2 regions of the Agrobacterium sp. 22-210-1 genome follow, and region 1 is predicted to be linked to the other one. Evidence: predicted binding sites of a transcription regulator. Region 1 holds the regulator's gene; the other holds the start of a gene.
The links. Region 1 encodes PhoB, which activates phosphate uptake and scavenging genes when phosphate is short. Its sites were predicted from a motif close to TGTCATNNANCTGTCAT; they were not measured.
Positions count from the first base shown of each region.

Region 1 (8,197 bases):
TCAATCTACCGGGACGCGTCAAGGCCGGCGGACCGGTCACTTCGGCACGCTCCGCGCCCAAGCGCACCGCGGCCCCTGCCCCGCGCGCGACAAATTTCACGGCACGCGTCAGCGCGGCGCCGGCCCGCACCATGAGCCGTTCGAACGCAGCAACGGCTCTTCATGAAGAGATCGATATCGAAACCGCGCAGGTTCTCGATTACGTTCCTTCCAGAAATGTAGTGACGCCGATTTCCCGTCGCTTGACGCTGACGGAACTGACCGAGCGCACCTGCAAGTGGCCGGTCGGTGATCCCTTGAAAGACGATTTCCACTTCTGCGGTTGCGAAGCGCTGGAATCCTCACCCTATTGCAAGTTCCATGCGAAACTCGCCTACCAGCCGGTCAGTGAGCGCCGCAAGGCTTGAGTGTTGCGGCACGCATTCAGCACTCAAAAACTACGGGCCTTCGGGCCCGTTTTTTTATGACAAATTCAGGCCGGTTCCGGAAAACAATCGCCGGTGGAATGTTCGGCCTTTCCTCCACGCCGCCCGGGCCAGGCACGTCCGGTTTAAACGGCATCTTTGGACGTGCCCTATCTCTTTGTTTTTACGTATTTTCCGGACGTAGAACCGCTTTACTGGAAATACTCTAGCCCACAATCCGCATGCGAACAGGCCGCCGATTGTCCATTCAAAAGGTCAAGGTGCCGTGTTTGGGAAAGGTTCAAAACCGAAAGGCCCGAAACCGGAATGGTGTCGGGCCTTTTGATTTTGGTCAGATGTTGTGCTGATTGAAGCTGCTGTTCGGCTTAGCTCAGGCTTCCATCGAATATCCAGCACCGCGAACGGTGCGGATGACATCCTGCATGTGCGAAAAATTGAGCGCCTTGCGCAGGCGCCCTACGTGAACGTCAACGGTGCGCTCATCCACGTAGATATCGTGACCCCAGACGCCGTCCAGCAACTGCGAGCGGGAGAACACCCGACCCGGAGATGTCATCAGGAATTCCAGCAGGCGAAATTCCGTCGGTCCGAGGCGCACTTCGCGGCTCTTGCGGTGAACGCGGTGGGTTTCGCGATCGAGTTCGATATCGCCGCATTTCAGCACCGATGAAAGAACCTCCGGGCGGGCCCGGCGTAGCATCGCCTTGACGCGGGCCATGAGTTCCGGCGTCGAGAATGGCTTGACGACATAATCGTCGGCGCCGGTGGCAAGACCGCGCACCCGCTCGCTTTCTTCACCGCGCGCTGTCAGCATGATGATGGGCAGGCGTTCGGTTTCGGGCCGCATTCTCAAGCGCCGGCACAGTTCGATGCCGGAAACACCGGGCAACATCCAGTCCAGGATAAGAAGATCCGGAATACGTTCCTGCAGCCTGATTTCCGCCTCGTCGCCACGGGGTATCGTGTCGACGTCGTATCCCTCAGCCTCGAGATTGTAACGAAGCAGGACGCTCAACGCTTCCTCGTCTTCCACAACTGCAATCTTGGGCACCATATACTAACTCCGCAAGCTTCTGCCTGTCTGTTATTCGGTCACCGAACCGAGTGTGTTGGAACTATCGTCCTTCGGACGCTCACCCTCCGGCTGGCTGCCGGTGGCCATGTAATAGATTGTTTCAGCGATATTCGTCGCATGATCGCCGATACGCTCGATGTTCTTGGCGCAGAACAGAAGATGTGTGCAGGTGGTGATGTTGCGCGGATCTTCCATCATGTAGGTCAGAAGCTCACGGAAGAGCGACGTGTACATGGCGTCGATTTCTTCGTCCCGTTCACGAATGGCGTTGGCTTTCTCGGCAGAACGCGTGGAATAGACGTCGAGTACTTCCTTGAGCTGCACCAGCGCCAGTTCCGACAGATGTTCGAGACCGCGGGCGAGCTTGCGCGGCACGCCGGTGCCGGCAACCGCGATAACGCGCTTGGCGGTGTTCTTGCCGAGATCGCCAACGCGCTCGAGATCGCCGGCAATACGCAGCGTGCCGATGATTTCGCGAAGATCGGCCGCGACAGGCTGCCGTCTGGCGATGGTGACGATGGCCTTGTCGCCGATCTCGCGCTCGGAATGGTCGAGGATCGCGTCGTCGGAAATGACCTTCTGCGCAAGCGCAGCGTCGGAATTGACCAGTGCGCGCACGGCGTCGGCGCACATCTGCTCGGCCAGACCGCCCATTTCGGCGATGCGGCGCGTCAGGAACTTCAATTCCTCGTCATAAGCGGACAGAATATGCGAATGGGTCGTTGTCTGTGTCATGGTCTAATCCTCCGGCTTGGCCTTCATGCACGTGCACGCCAACGGGGCACGGCAAAGGCACCAGTCTTGTTCGGTTTCGATAAAGCGCCGGCCGGAAATCAGCCGAAGCGGCCCATGATGTAATCCTGCGTACGCTGGTCGTCCGGATTGGTGAACATCTTGTCCGTTTCGTTTTCTTCGACAAGATGACCAAGATGGAACATGGCCGTACGCTGGGAAACACGCGCTGCCTGCTGCATGGAGTGCGTGACGATGACGATCGTAAAGTTGGCGCGCAGTTCGTGGATCAGTTCCTCGACCTTGGCGGTTGCGATCGGATCGAGCGCCGAGCAGGGTTCATCCATCAGGATCACTTCCGGGCTGACGGCAACCGCGCGCGCAATACACAGACGCTGCTGCTGACCACCGGAAAGGCCGGTACCGGATTCCTGCAGACGGTCTTTCACCTCGTTCCACAGGCCGGCCTTCTGCAGGCTCTGTTCAACGATCTGGTCCATATCCGCCTTGTTACGGGCAAGGCCGTGGATGCGCGGACCGTAGGAGATGTTCTCGTAAATCGTCTTCGGGAAGGGGTTCGGCTTCTGGAACACCATGCCGACGCGGGCGCGCAATTCCACGACGTCGATCGCCTGATCGTAGATATCGTCGCTGTCGAGGGTGATCTTGCCGGTGACCCGGCAGCCATCGATCGTATCGTTCATGCGATTCAAGGTACGCAGGAATGTGGATTTACCGCAACCGGACGGACCGATGAGCGCAGTGACCGTGTTTTCGCGGACATTGAGGTTCACGTCGTAAAGCGCACGCTTTTCGCCGTAAAAAACCGAAACGTCCTTGCCGATCATCTTGTACGAAACTTCATTCATTTTCTTGTCCAGCGCCTTTTCAACTGCTGCTTCCGACAACATGTTCATTGCTCAATCTCCCTCTACCAGCGCCGTTCGAAGCGGCGACGCAACAGGATTGCGCCAACATTCATGACGATGAGGAACAAAAGCAGGATGATGATAGCGCCGGATGTCCTTTCGACAAAGGCACGTTCCGCTTCGTTCGCCCACATGTAAATCTGCACCGGCAGAGCCGTGGACGGATCCATCGGCGTTGTCGGATAATTTGCAACGAATGCCACCATGCCGATCAAGAGCAGCGGCGCCGTTTCACCCAGCGCATGGGCAAGGCCGATGATGGTGCCGGTGAGAATGCCGGGCATGGCGAGCGGCAGAACGTGATGGAAGATCGTCTGCATCTTCGAGGCGCCGAGACCAAGTGCTGCGGCACGGATCGACGGCGGCACGGCCTTCAGTGCGGCGCGTGTGGCAATGATGATTGTCGGCAGTGTCATCAGCGTCAGGACAAGGCCGCCGACCAGAGAGGCCGAGCGCGGAAAGCCCATGAAGTTGATGAAGACGGAAAGGCCGAGCAGACCGTAAACGATGGAGGGAACTGCCGCGAGATTGTTGATGTTCACCTCGATAAGGTCCGTCAAACGGTTCTTCGGCGCGAATTCCTCGAGATAGATGGAGGCTGCGACACCGATCGGCAGCGACAGAACCAGCACGATCATCATCATATAGAAGGAGCCGATCAGCGCCACACCGACACCCGCCGCTTCCGGACGGCTCGAATTGCCGTTGACGAAGATGCCGGTGTTGAAATGTTTGCCGAGCTGGCCGCCTTCGGCGAGCTGATTCATCCAGCCGAGCTGCTGGTTCGAGATACGGCGGTTGGCTTCATCCACCGTCAGATCGACCTGGCCCTTGAAGGCACTATCCACATCGCCCGATGCGAGAAGCGTGACGTTGCGCGTGGTGCCGATAACGGCAGGATCGGCGACGACGATGTCGCGCAGCTGGGTGCGGACGCTGTCGGAGATCATGACGTTGACGGCGCGCAGACCGGCGCGGTCCGTCGGCGCGACGCCCAGAACCTTGGCAACCGCATCTCGGGCGAGAACGGGATAATTGGCCGTCATCAGCTTTGCGGGGTTTGCGGCCCGCTCATTCTTCGGATCGATGATCAGTTCGGAAAACTCGACCGGAACCGTGATCATCGTCTGCTGGAAGGCGGTGTACCCCTTGGATACGACCGACCAGAGCAGCAGGAAGAGGAAGATGAGGCCGAAGGAAATCGCTGCCATTCCATAGGCGCGGAAGCGGCGTTCGGCGGCATAGCGGCGCTTGATGCCGATATCACGGCGCGTGGCGCTGTTTCCGGCGGCAGCACCGGCTGTGGGAGAAACGATGTCGGTCATTCATATTGCTCCCGGTATTTGCGCACGATGTAAAGCGCGTAGATATTCAGGCAAAGCGTGATGGCGAAAAGCGTGATGCCCAGCGCGAAGGCGACAAGCGTCTGCGGCGAGGTGAATTCAAGGTCGCCGGTCAGCTGGCTGACGATCTTGACCGTCACCGTGGTCATCGGTTCGAACGGGTTGATCTGCAGGCGGGCCGCAACACCGGCGGCGAGAACCACAATCATCGTTTCGCCGATCGCACGCGACGCCGTCATCAGCACGGCGCCGACGATGCCGGGAAGAGCGGCAGGAACGATGACCTTCTTGATGGTTTCAGAGCGCGTGGCACCAAGACCGAGAGAACCGTCGCGCAACGAACGCGGCACAGCGGTGATGATATCGTCCGACAGTGAAGAGACATAGGGAATGAGCATGATGCCCATCACAAAGCCGGCGGTAATGACGCTCTGCGCCTGGATGAAATTGGCATAGTTGCCGGTTGTGAGACCGCTGATCTGCGTGGAAATGTCTCGCAGGAAAGGACCCACCGTCGTCAGCGCGAAGAAGCCATAGACGATCGTGGGAATACCGGCGAGCACCTCGAGCAGCGGCTTTGCCACTGAACGCAGGCGCGGCGAGGCGTATTCCGACATGTAAATCGCCGAAAACAGACCGACCGGGACCGCGACCAGCATGGCGACGAAGCCGATATAGAGCGTGCCGGCAAGCAGCGGGATGAGGCCGAACTGGCCGGAGGAGTCCGTTGCACCGGCGGCGGCGAAACGCGGATCCCACACGGTTCCGAAAAAGAACTGGTGTGCCGGAACCATGGTGAAGAACTGGATGGCTTCCGTCAGCATCGACAGGACGATGCCGATGGTCGTCAAGATCGCGATGGACGAGGCAACAAGCAAGGATGCGAGAATGACCCTTTCAACCTTGTTGCGGGCCCGAAAGCGCGGAGCGATCGAACGCAGCGCATAAGCGGCGCCGGCGAACGCGGCCGCCAGCACGATGACGATCATCGCGATGCGGCTTGTAGTGGTCATCGTGTTCAGCGTCTGGGCAGCATCGACCATATAACGCTCAGGATCGCCGGCGATCGCGACGCCTTTCGATGCCAGAAGCGGCCTTACCGCGGCTGTATCCGCGTCTGCCTGCGCAGTTTCTTCCGCCGTCAGGCGCTGAAGACCACGGGCGATGGAGCTCACCATGCCATATGTCAGGCTTTGCTGCGCCTCGGACTGGGCGCGCACATCTTCGGGAAAATTGCCGCGCACGGCAGAAGTGACGACCAGCGGGCTGATAACGAGCCAGACACAGAGAATGAACGCCGCGGGCAACACCGCCCAGACGACCGCGTAGGAGCCGTGATAACCGGCACGGGAATGCATGCTGGCGGGGCGCCCGCCAGACAGAGCAATGGCGCGGCGGCTGCCGAGCAGATAACTGCCGATGCCGATCAGCGCCAGTATCAGCAAAAGGATCGATGTGTTCATTAGAATTCCCTCGGCGTGCCTCAAGAGCACGGTGCGATATCGGGCAAATCAAAAAGTCATCAAAACGAGACCGCTGGACCATCCAGAGATGCCTGCCTTTTGACTGTATCAAAGTCTGGCAAGCGTCAAGGTTGATACAACCTATCCATCTGTAATCCATAAACAATTATGTGGATGGCGATGGATCGGAACTGTCAACCGGAGACAATCGCCGAAGCGGAGAGGCACCGGGCGAAACAAGGGGCGCGGCAAGCCGCGCCCCTCGTCTTTATTACATGGAAGCGCCGGCTGCGAACTTGGCGCGGATTTCTTCGCGCTCCTTGTCCGGAGCGGCAACCAGGCCGTAGTTGGCGAGCGGGGAATCAGGGCCGATCATGTCGTCAGAAACGAAGAACTCGACATATTCCTTGAGGCCCGGGATAACGCCCAGGTGAGCCTTCTTCACGTAGAAGAACAGCGGACGGGAAACCGGGTACTTGCCGCTGGCAACGGTTTCGGTGGACGGAACAACGCCAGAAACAGTGGCAACCTTCAGACGGTCAGCATTGTTTTCATAGAAAGCGAGGCCGAAGACGCCGAGGCCAGTCTTGTTGGCGTCGATGCGGGCCAGCGTTTCGGTGTAGTCGCCGTCGATGTCGACCGCGGCGCCATCCTTACGGACAGCGATGCACTTTGCAGCTGCCTGCTTGGCATCGGTGACGATCTTCTTGATGGCGTCGGTAGCGCCGGCTTCCTTGCAGCCGTCAGCCATGATCTTCTCTTCGAAGACTTCGCGGGTGCCGTGCTTGGAACCCGGGATGTAAGCGGCAATCGCTACATCAGGCAGTTCCTTGTTGACTTCCGACCACTTCTTGTTGGGGTTGGCAACGAGCTTGCCGTCCTTGACGATTTCAGCGGCGAGAGCGAGGTAAAGATCCTTCGGCTCGAGCTTGATGTCCTTGTTGGAAGCGTCCATTGCGAAGACGATACCGTCGTAACCGATCTTCACTTCCTGAACGTCGGCAACGCCGGCAGCCTTACAGGCGGCCAGTTCGTCGCTCTTGATTGCGCGCGAAGCGTTGGCGATGTCGATGGTGCCTTCACCAACGCCGGAGCAGAACGCCTTCAGACCACCGCCCGTGCCGCCGGACTCAACAACCGGAGCCTTGAAGTTCGGGAAGGTTTCGGCGAAGGTTTCAGCAACGATCTTGGCATAGGGCAGAACCGTGGAAGAACCGGCAACCTGGATCTGGTCGCGAGCAGCGGCGGCGCCAGCGAAGGCGACAGAAGCCACCAGAGCTGCTGCGGAAAATTTAAGGATGTTCATTTGTCTCTCCCGTCGTGGGCTTGTTTGTGGACGCGGCCGATAGCGGCACTCGCTCAAAGCATGCGCTCGGCGACCTTTTCTTAACCACCGTAGCCACATCCTTTTATGTCACTTCAGTGAAAGATTTGTGACAACCTAAATTATTGATTTAATTTATAAAATTTTACGACAGTAAAAGCAGATAGATATTTTATGTCAGAATCTGACCGTGAAGTCCGTACCGTTGCCCAATTCCGATTTGATGATGAGGCGGGCACGGTGGCGGGTGAGGATGTGCTTGACAATGGCAAGCCCCAGACCCGTTCCTTTTTTGGAACGGCTGTCGGCGACACTGACGCGATAAAACCGCTCCGTCAGACGCGGCACATGTTCAGCGGGAATGCCCGGCCCCTTGTCGATGACGCTCACTTCCACCGGCTTGCCGGGTTCGGCGCGCAGCCAGACATCCACGACCTTGCCTTCCTGTCCATATTTGCAAGCATTTTCAACGAGATTTTGAAACACCTGCACCAGTTCGTCGCGGTCGCCCTGCACTTCTGCCGGCCGGTCGGGCAGATGTAGGGTGATCTCGACATCCAGCTCATTGGCGAGCGGCAGCAGCGCGTCCCGCACATGTCCGATGACGGGGACGAGGTCGACCTTCTGGTCAGGCGCGATATTCGCCCGCAGCTCCAGCCGTGAAAGCGACATCAGATCATCCACCAGCCTGCTCATGCGGGTTGCCTGATCCAGCATGATGGCGAGGAAACGTTCCTGTGCCTTCGGATCGTTGCGAGCCGGACCCTGCATGGTTTCGATGAAGCCGCGCAGCGAGGCGAGCGGCGTGCGCAATTCATGGCTGGCATTGGCGACGAAGTCGCTGCGCATCCGGTCGATGCGGCGAAGCTCCGACACATCACGGAACGACAATATGTAAAATGGCGG
Region 1 is NZ_JBNWCI010000001.1:2,240,234-2,248,430, forward strand. Features, by position in the region: gene ACQZ5F_RS11250 (GcrA family cell cycle regulator) at 1-407, shown strand, start outside; gene phoB (phosphate regulon transcriptional regulator PhoB) at 796-1,479, opposite strand; gene phoU (phosphate signaling complex protein PhoU) at 1,510-2,235, opposite strand; gene pstB (phosphate ABC transporter ATP-binding protein PstB) at 2,334-3,149, opposite strand; gene pstA (phosphate ABC transporter permease PstA) at 3,164-4,486, opposite strand; gene pstC (phosphate ABC transporter permease subunit PstC) at 4,483-5,967, opposite strand; gene ACQZ5F_RS11280 (substrate-binding domain-containing protein) at 6,239-7,273, opposite strand; gene phoR (phosphate regulon sensor histidine kinase PhoR) at 7,469-8,197, opposite strand, start outside.

Region 2 (8,197 bases), 850 kb from region 1:
TGTCGCTTGAGGCAGCTGGGGATTCGTTTTTCACCGGAAAGCCCACAGTTCCCGGCTTTTCGCCACCAACCTCCGAAGAAGCAAAAAGCCGTCGGCAAAAAAAACAAAAAAACTTCACAAAAGCCCTTGCGGTTTTTTTCCGATCCGAATACATCACGGCCACCGACGCGGCGGACATGATCCGAAGCACGCGAAGGGCGATTAGCTCAGTTGGTAGAGCGCCTCGTTTACACCGAGGATGTCGGGAGTTCGAGTCTCTCATCGCCCACCATTCTTCAAATCACCAAATCTTCGTGCAGTTTAAGACGGGCGCTTTCCGGATCGCGCTTTTGTGTGCCGTTAATTTCCGGCATCGAGAATCATCCCCCTACCCTCGCCAATGCGATTTAGCGGAACCGGGCTGAGCTTCTGGACAGGCGGAATCGCTTTTTCCTATTTGCGTCCATGCCAAATCGGCACTGCTGCTTCATATTACGACAGCCCCGGCTGGACTGTGTTCCACCCTGCAACATACCGGAAAACAAGCAGATTCAGACTTTTTAAATGGATTTCAGGCATTGTTTTCAAGCCGTTTCATGATGAGCGGTAGAAATGATGGATGAAACCATGGTCGACGCGTTTGTAACACTCGCGCTCATTGCGCTGCCCGTTTATATTTTTTTCCGCTGGGTCCAGCAGGACTCGGAAAAAGACAATACTCCCAAAAGCAAGAATTCCATGGGGCGATGATCCCTTGCGACCGGTCCTCGGCTTTTGCACCATGTCCCCCGACAAATCACCGATGACCGATGCCGAAGCGGCAATGTCAGCTTAACAGCCTGCATTGTGAGATATCGCACCAAACAGGCGGGTTACCTCTGCCGCATAAAAAAGCCGGGCTATGCCCGGCTTTTTCTCATTTGTGGCACCATCTGCGGCGATCAGTTGATCGCCTTCAGATTGACGGTGAAAAACAGCGTTTCGCCGGACGAATCGTCGACGCCGTCATTGTCGGTCACGGCATAGGCCGTTCCTGCCTTGTCGAAGGTGAAGCCTTCCAGCTTGTCAACGACATAACCGTTGGTCTGGGCCTTGAGGTCGGGCAGGAAGTCATGCGCTTCCTGCTTGGCCACCAGCGGCAGTTCGCCACCGATCTTGCCCGGCTTCAGGTCTGCGATCGCAACGCGGTAGAGCTTCTTGATCTTGGCCTTGTCGCCGATCTGGTTGTCACGCTCGACGATATAGACATATTCGCCCTGTGCGGTGATTTCAGAAAGGCCGACCCAGCCCGCCTCGGTCTTGTCGAGCGGGTAACGCACGGCGCCCCATTCCTTGGACTTCGGGTTGTAGGAGACGAGCTTGACGAAGCCCTTCTCGTCCGTGCCCCATTCACGCTGCACGGCCATCCACAGCGTCGCGTCGTCGCCCTTGCCGATCATGGTCACGCCTTCGAAACCGAAGCGGGTATCGCCGGCAAGCAGTTCCTTCGGCAGCGCGATCTCAGCCTTGATTTCACCCTTGGCGTTGACGTTGTAGAGCGCATGCGGAACGAGCTTGGCGCTGTCGCCTTCAGAAGCGAGCCAGAAGCCGCCCTTGCCGTCCAGCGTGATGCCTTCGATATCGAGTTTCTGGGCGGCGATACCATCACGCTTGACGCGCAGGACGCTGGTGATGGTGGCGGGCTTCTTCGTTGCGTCGATGGTGTAGATCGACGGCTGGTTGCCATAAACCGAGTCGGAAACGGCATAGAGAATGCCAGGCTTCTCGGCATCGCCGACCAGGCCGGAAAGAGCGCCCCAGCCGATCGGTGCGCCGTCGACGGTGGCGGAAACCAGCTGCGGATAGGCTGCTTCGCCTTCAGCGCGCTCATAAAGCATGACGTGCGAGCGAACGCCGCCGTCTTCGACCAGATCCACCTCGTTCGCCGTGACAAGAAGATTACGCGACGGGATGGCGACTGCGCCTTCCGGCGAAACGCCCGAAGGCAGGAGCTGGGTCAGTTCCGGCTCCTTGCCGGTGTCCTTGTAGACAGCGACGACAGAGGCGCGCTCGGCAAGCACGAAGAAATATTTCTGGTCGCCGAATGTTGCCGCTTCCAGACCTTCCGGCTCAATGCCCTTGGCCTTGGAGCGCTTTTCCGGATAGTGGCCGATGGCCGCAACCGCATGCTCAAGCGAAGAGCCAGCTTCATAGAGAAGCTTGCCGGTCTTGTCGAAGATGGTGAAGCCGCGCGAACCGCCCTGCCAGTCGCCTTCATTGGCGATGACGAGACGGTCATTGTCCGCCCACTTCACGGCGTCCGGCTCGCGCTTGCGGCCTTCCTGCTTGTCGGTGAACTTCAGCTGGCCGTCGCTCTTGGTGTCGATACCTTCAAGATCGACCTTGCCGGCGGAGAAATGCGTCTTCACCGTGCCGGTCTTGCCGTCGATGATAACGATATGGTTGTTTTCCTGCAGCGTGAGCGCGATCTCGCCATTGGCGTTGATCGAAACGAATTCCGGCTCCGGATCTTCCGGGGCGATTTCGGCAAGACCGGTCACGTCGATCTTCTTCAGTGTCGCGCAGTCTGCAACGCCGTTCTTCAGAGCGACCGTCACCAGATAACCGGCCGGCATCTGCGGCAGGGCGCCTTCGTTCACCTCTTCGTCGCGCTCGTTCTCGATCGCGATGGCGGCGAAGGTCTTGTCCGGAGAGACGGCAACCGAATCGGGCTGGCCACCGAGATCACAGCTTGCCTCGATCTTCTTGGTGGCGATATCGACCGTTACCAGCTTGCCTGATGGCTTGACGAAGCTTTCAGAGGTGTTGACGCCGGCGAGAACCTTGACGCCGGCAACGGCGACCGAGGTCGGCTCGCCTTCGAGCAGCAAAGCACCGCCGGCCTTGGGGGCCTTGGCGTCGGTGATGTCGATGAAGCCGATGCCGCCAAGCGGGCTGTCCGAATAGATCAGCGTCATGCCGTCTTCGCTGGCGGTGACGATTTCAGCCGACGTGACGGACTTGGCATCCTTGTCCGCAGGCAGGTTTTTCGCCACCGGGAAAGATGCGATACGGTTGAAAACCGGCTCGGCAACGGCCGGGAAGGCTGCGGATGTCAGCAGCGCGGCAGTTAAAGCCACATGAGAAAATCGGAACGCCATTATAATCCCCCTTGGGTCCAGAAATACCCCATGGCTTCTGCGTCAAAGACATGACAGTGGCATGACATTTCCTGTCGGGTGAATCAAAAAGCCCGGCCATGAAGGCCGGGCTTTCGTGTTTATGCGCATTCCGCGTATCGAAACGCCGTGTGTCCGGATGGAAGCTACACAGCCACGTATCGAGACTTTCAATCCGCACCATACTGGCTGAGAAACTGGCCTGCCCGAAAGAGACTTTCGAAAGACTGGCCTTTTCATGCCTGCTGATGGTGTGAGCGCGTCAAAACATGCTTCCTCGTGAACCTGAAAAACCGTATGCCCGCCGCCGGGCATCACGGCCTTCCGGAAACCTTACGAGTTAACAGCGTCCTTCAGGCCCTTGCCTGCGGAAAACTTCGGTACGTTGCGAGCCGGGATATCGACTTCAGCACCCGTGGAAGGGTTACGACCCTTGGAGGCTTCACGGCGGCTAACGGAGAAGCTGCCGAAGCCAGCGAGGCGGATGTCGCCACCGCTCTTCAGTTCGTTCTGTACGGTTTCGAATACGGCATCAACAGCGGAAGCAGCATCTGCCTTCGTGAGACCAGCCTTTTCGGCAACAGCAGAGACGAGCTCGTTCTTGTTCATGTTTCCACCCCTTTCAATGGTTTGAAACGACTAAATTAAGCCGGCGCAGAATACATTCGCATCCGCGCGCAGCAACTCAAAAGCGCTGGAATCGCCTGAAAAACAAGGGGTCTACGGGTTTTTTCACAAAAAAGGCCGACATTTCTGCCGGCCTTCCACATATTCGTGCCAATTTGGCATCACTTGCGCGGGCCGAAGCACCGCAGGTGTCTTCCGATACCTAACACATTGATTCTATGCGCCGCTCTTTACGAAAACCGATTCCGGCTTCCGCACCGATGCATGTATCAATGCGCGATCGTCTGACCAGCGTCGTCGACGCCTTCGACCGTGGCGATCACCGGCGTCTCGATGCTGCCGTCCCACTCGATGGGCTCCGGCTTGCGAAGCAGCGCGTGTTGGATCACCTCGCCCATGCGCGAAACCGGGATGATTTCCATCTCGTTCTTCACATTGTCCGGAATCTCCGCCAGATCCTTGGCGTTTTCTTCCGGGATCAGCACCTTCTTGATGCCACCGCGAAGTGCTGCAAGCAGCTTTTCCTTAAGGCCGCCGATCGGCAATACGCGACCACGAAGCGTGATCTCGCCCGTCATCGCCACGTCCTTCGAAACCGGAATACCGGTCATGATGGAGACGATGGCGGTGGCCATGGCGACACCGGCGGACGGTCCGTCCTTCGGGGTCGCACCTTCCGGAACGTGGACGTGGATGTCGCTCTTGTCGAAGCGCGGCGGTTCGATGCCGAAGTCCACGGCGCGCGAGCGGACATAAGATGCCGCTGCCGAAATGGATTCCTTCATCACTTCCTTGAGGTTGCCGGTGACCGTCATGCGGCCCTTGCCCGGCATCATCACGCCTTCGATGGTGAGCAGCTCACCGCCGACTTCCGTCCAGGCAAGACCGGTGACAACACCGACCTGATCCTCACGCTCGGCCTCGCCGTGGCGGAACCGCGGAACGCCCAGATAGTCAGGAACGTTGGCAGCGGTAACCTCGACGGACTTGACCTTGCCCTTGATGATCTCGGTGACAGCCTTGCGCGCCAGCTTCATCAGCTCGCGCTCGAAGCTGCGCACGCCCGCTTCGCGGGTGTACTGCTGGATGACGATCATCAGAGCGTCATCGGTAACCGAGAACTCTTCCGGACGCAGGGCATGTTCCTTGATCGCCTTCGGCAGCAGGTGACGCTTGGCGATTTCGCGCTTTTCGTCTTCCGTGTAACCGGCGATGCGGATCACTTCCATACGGTCCATCAGAGGGCCTGGAATGTTCAGCGTGTTGGCCGTGGTTACGAACATCACGTCGGACAGGTCGTATTCCACTTCAAGGTAATGGTCCATGAAGGTGGAGTTCTGTTCCGGATCGAGAACCTCCAGCAGTGCGGATGACGGATCGCCACGGAAATCCATGCCCATCTTGTCGATTTCATCGAGCAGGAAGAGCGGGTTCGCCTTCTTGGCCTTCTTCATCGACTGGACGATCTTGCCCGGCATGGAGCCGATATAGGTGCGGCGATGACCGCGGATTTCCGCCTCGTCACGCACGCCGCCAAGCGCCATGCGCACATATTCGCGGCCGGTCGCCTTGGCGATCGACTTGGCGAGCGAGGTCTTGCCAACGCCGGGAGGGCCGACGAGGCACAGGATGGGGCCGCGAATCTTGGTGGCACGCGCCTGTACGGCCAGATATTCGACGATGCGTTCCTTGACCTTGTCCAGACCGAAATGATCCTGATCGAGGATCGTCTCCGCGCTGTTGAGGTCGGTCTTCACCTTCGACTTCTTGCCCCAGGGCAGGCTGAGCAGCCAGTCCAGATAGTTGCGCACGACGGTCGCTTCCGCGGACATCGGGCTCATCTGGCGAAGCTTCTTCATTTCCGCCTCGGCCTTTTCCTTGGCTTCCTTGGAAAGCTTGGTCTTGGCGATGCGCTCTTCCAGCTCGGCCATCTCGTCACGGCCATCCTCGCCGTCACCGAGTTCCTTCTGGATCGCCTTCATCTGCTCGTTCAGGTAATATTCGCGCTGGGTCTTTTCCATCTGGCGCTTGACGCGCGAGCGGATGCGCTTTTCGACCTGAAGCACGGAAATCTCGCCTTCCATGAAGCCGAGGGCCTTTTCAAGCCGCTGCTTCACGCTGACGGTTTCCAGCATTTCCTGCTTTTCGGTGATCTTGATCGACAGGTGCGAAGCAACCGTATCGGCAAGCTTCGAATAATCGTCGATCTGACCGGCAGCGCCGACAACCTCAGGCGAAATCTTCTTGTTGAGCTTCACATAGCTCTCGAATTCCGAAACGACGGAGCGCGACAGCGCCTCGATCTCGACCGGGTCTTCCGCAGGTTCCTGCAACGGCGTCGCGGAGGCTTCGTAGAAATCCTCGCGACCGGTGTATTCGTCGATTTGGGCGCGGCCCTTGCCTTCCACCAGCACCTTCACGGTACCGTCCGGCAGCTTCAGAAGCTGGAGAACGTTGGCGACGGTGCCCACCTTGTGGATGGCATCCGGGGTCGGATCGTCATCGCTGGCATTGATCTGGGTGACGAGCATGATCTGCTTGTCCGAACCCATGACCTCTTCGAGCGCACGAATGGATTTTTCCCGCCCGACGAACAGGGGAACGATCATATGCGGGAAAACGACAATGTCGCGCAGGGGAAGTACCGGATAGGTACCGCCAGATGCCGCAGACGTGATGTTCGTCATATCATTTCCTTTCCATGGTCCCTTTCGGGACACTTTGCCGAACGTCTTGGGGCGTCCGGCATATTCATTTCTCGAGACTGAAAGTGGAGTTTCGAAACACCGATTTCAAGTCGCCGGAAGAGACGGCCCCGCGCACCGGCAGAACCGTGAAATTCAACAAAACCCAGCGCCGGCTATTACTCCCGACATTTCCGGTTATCCCAAGGGATCAGGAACCGGGTCGCCGACGGCAATTCACATTTCCGTCACATCGCGCTGCAAATCAGTTGTAAGACTTTATCAGCAAAGCGCAATCCGCTCCAAACGCAAAATGGCAGACGAAGCTTTCCTCCACCTGATTGTCGGGATGCAACGCAGGGATGCCTCAAGCGGTGAGGAGCGTTATGGCGTATCCGCGGCCATGGGTCCGCGAACGCCGATACAGTTGCCCCAGGGGTCACGGAACTGGCACATCCAGAGTTCCTGATCGATTTTCATCGGGCCGCGATAAAGAACAGCGCCCGCGTCCCGCAGATGTGCGAGTGACCGGCCGAAATCCTCCGTCCACCAATAGACGACAGACCCTGCCGCCCCGCTTGAAACCTTCTCATCAGCGGGAACGATTTCCAGCTGGATATCGCCGATCCTCAGGAACTCGAAGCCGGAAGGAAGGCTGACCGATGCAACCGCCTCCGGAAATGCTCTACCGTACCAAAGCAACCCTTCGGCGGGATCGGACACGTGAATGAGGATTGCGGTTACTGGATTCATCAGGATACCCGATATTTCAGGGGCATGTCCGCTTCTCCACGAAAAGCGAAAACGCGCCGCCTCCTAGTTTCTACGTATTATTCGGGCACAAGGCGCTTACGTCGTCCCCGGAAATTCCTCGAATGCCGGGCAGGCATCGCACAAAGAAAAGCCCCCCGCAGCCGTTGCTGCGAGGGGCTTTATTCTTCTGGAACCGATCAGGCCGAAACGTTGGTCTTTTCTTCCTGGCGATCCGCATAGATGTAGAGCGGACGGGCGACGCCGCTGACAACGTCATTGGAGATCACCACTTCGCGCACGCCTTCCAGCGTCGGCAGTTCGAACATGGTATCCAGCAGGATCTTTTCCATGATCGAGCGCAGACCACGGGCGCCGGTCTTGCGGGTAATCGCCTTGCGGGCGATTTCGCGAAGTGCGTCCTCGTGGAAGGTCAGTTCCACATCTTCCATCTCGAACAGGCGCTGATACTGCTTGACCAGCGCGTTCTTCGGCTCGGACAGGATCTGGATCAGCGCATCTTCATCCAGGTCTTCCAGCGTCGCCAGAACCGGCAGACGGCCGATGAATTCCGGAATGAGGCCGAACTTCACCAGATCTTCCGGCTCCAGCTCGCGCAGCACCTCGCCCACACGGCGATCGTCTTCCGCCTTGACGGTCGCACCAAAGCCGATCGAGGTCTTTTCGCCACGGGCCGAGATGATCTTGTCGAGGCCGGCAAAGGCGCCGCCGCAGATGAACAGGATGTTGGTCGTATCCACCTGCAGGAATTCCTGCTGCGGATGCTTGCGGCCACCCTGCGGCGGAACGGAAGCGACCGTGCCTTCCATGATCTTCAGAAGCGCCTGCTGAACGCCCTCGCCCGACACGTCACGCGTGATGGACGGGTTGTCCGACTTGCGGGAAATCTTGTCGACCTCGTCGATATAGACGATACCGCGCTGGGCGCGCTCGACATTGTAATCCGCAGCCTGCAACAGCTTCAGGATGATGTTTTCC
Region 2 is NZ_JBNWCI010000001.1:1,387,755-1,395,951, forward strand. Features, by position in the region: tRNA gene ACQZ5F_RS06955 (tRNA-Val) at 196-271, shown strand; gene ACQZ5F_RS06960 (hypothetical protein) at 592-729, shown strand; gene ACQZ5F_RS06965 (esterase-like activity of phytase family protein) at 921-3,119, opposite strand; gene hupB (DNA-binding protein HupB) at 3,471-3,746, opposite strand; gene lon (endopeptidase La) at 4,034-6,451, opposite strand; gene ACQZ5F_RS06980 (VOC family protein) at 6,833-7,201, opposite strand; gene clpX (ATP-dependent Clp protease ATP-binding subunit ClpX) at 7,399-8,197, opposite strand, start outside.
Region 2: a site for PhoB is predicted at 3,170-3,186, ahead of ACQZ5F_RS06965 (esterase-like activity of phytase family protein). Genes of this name have one in related genera too.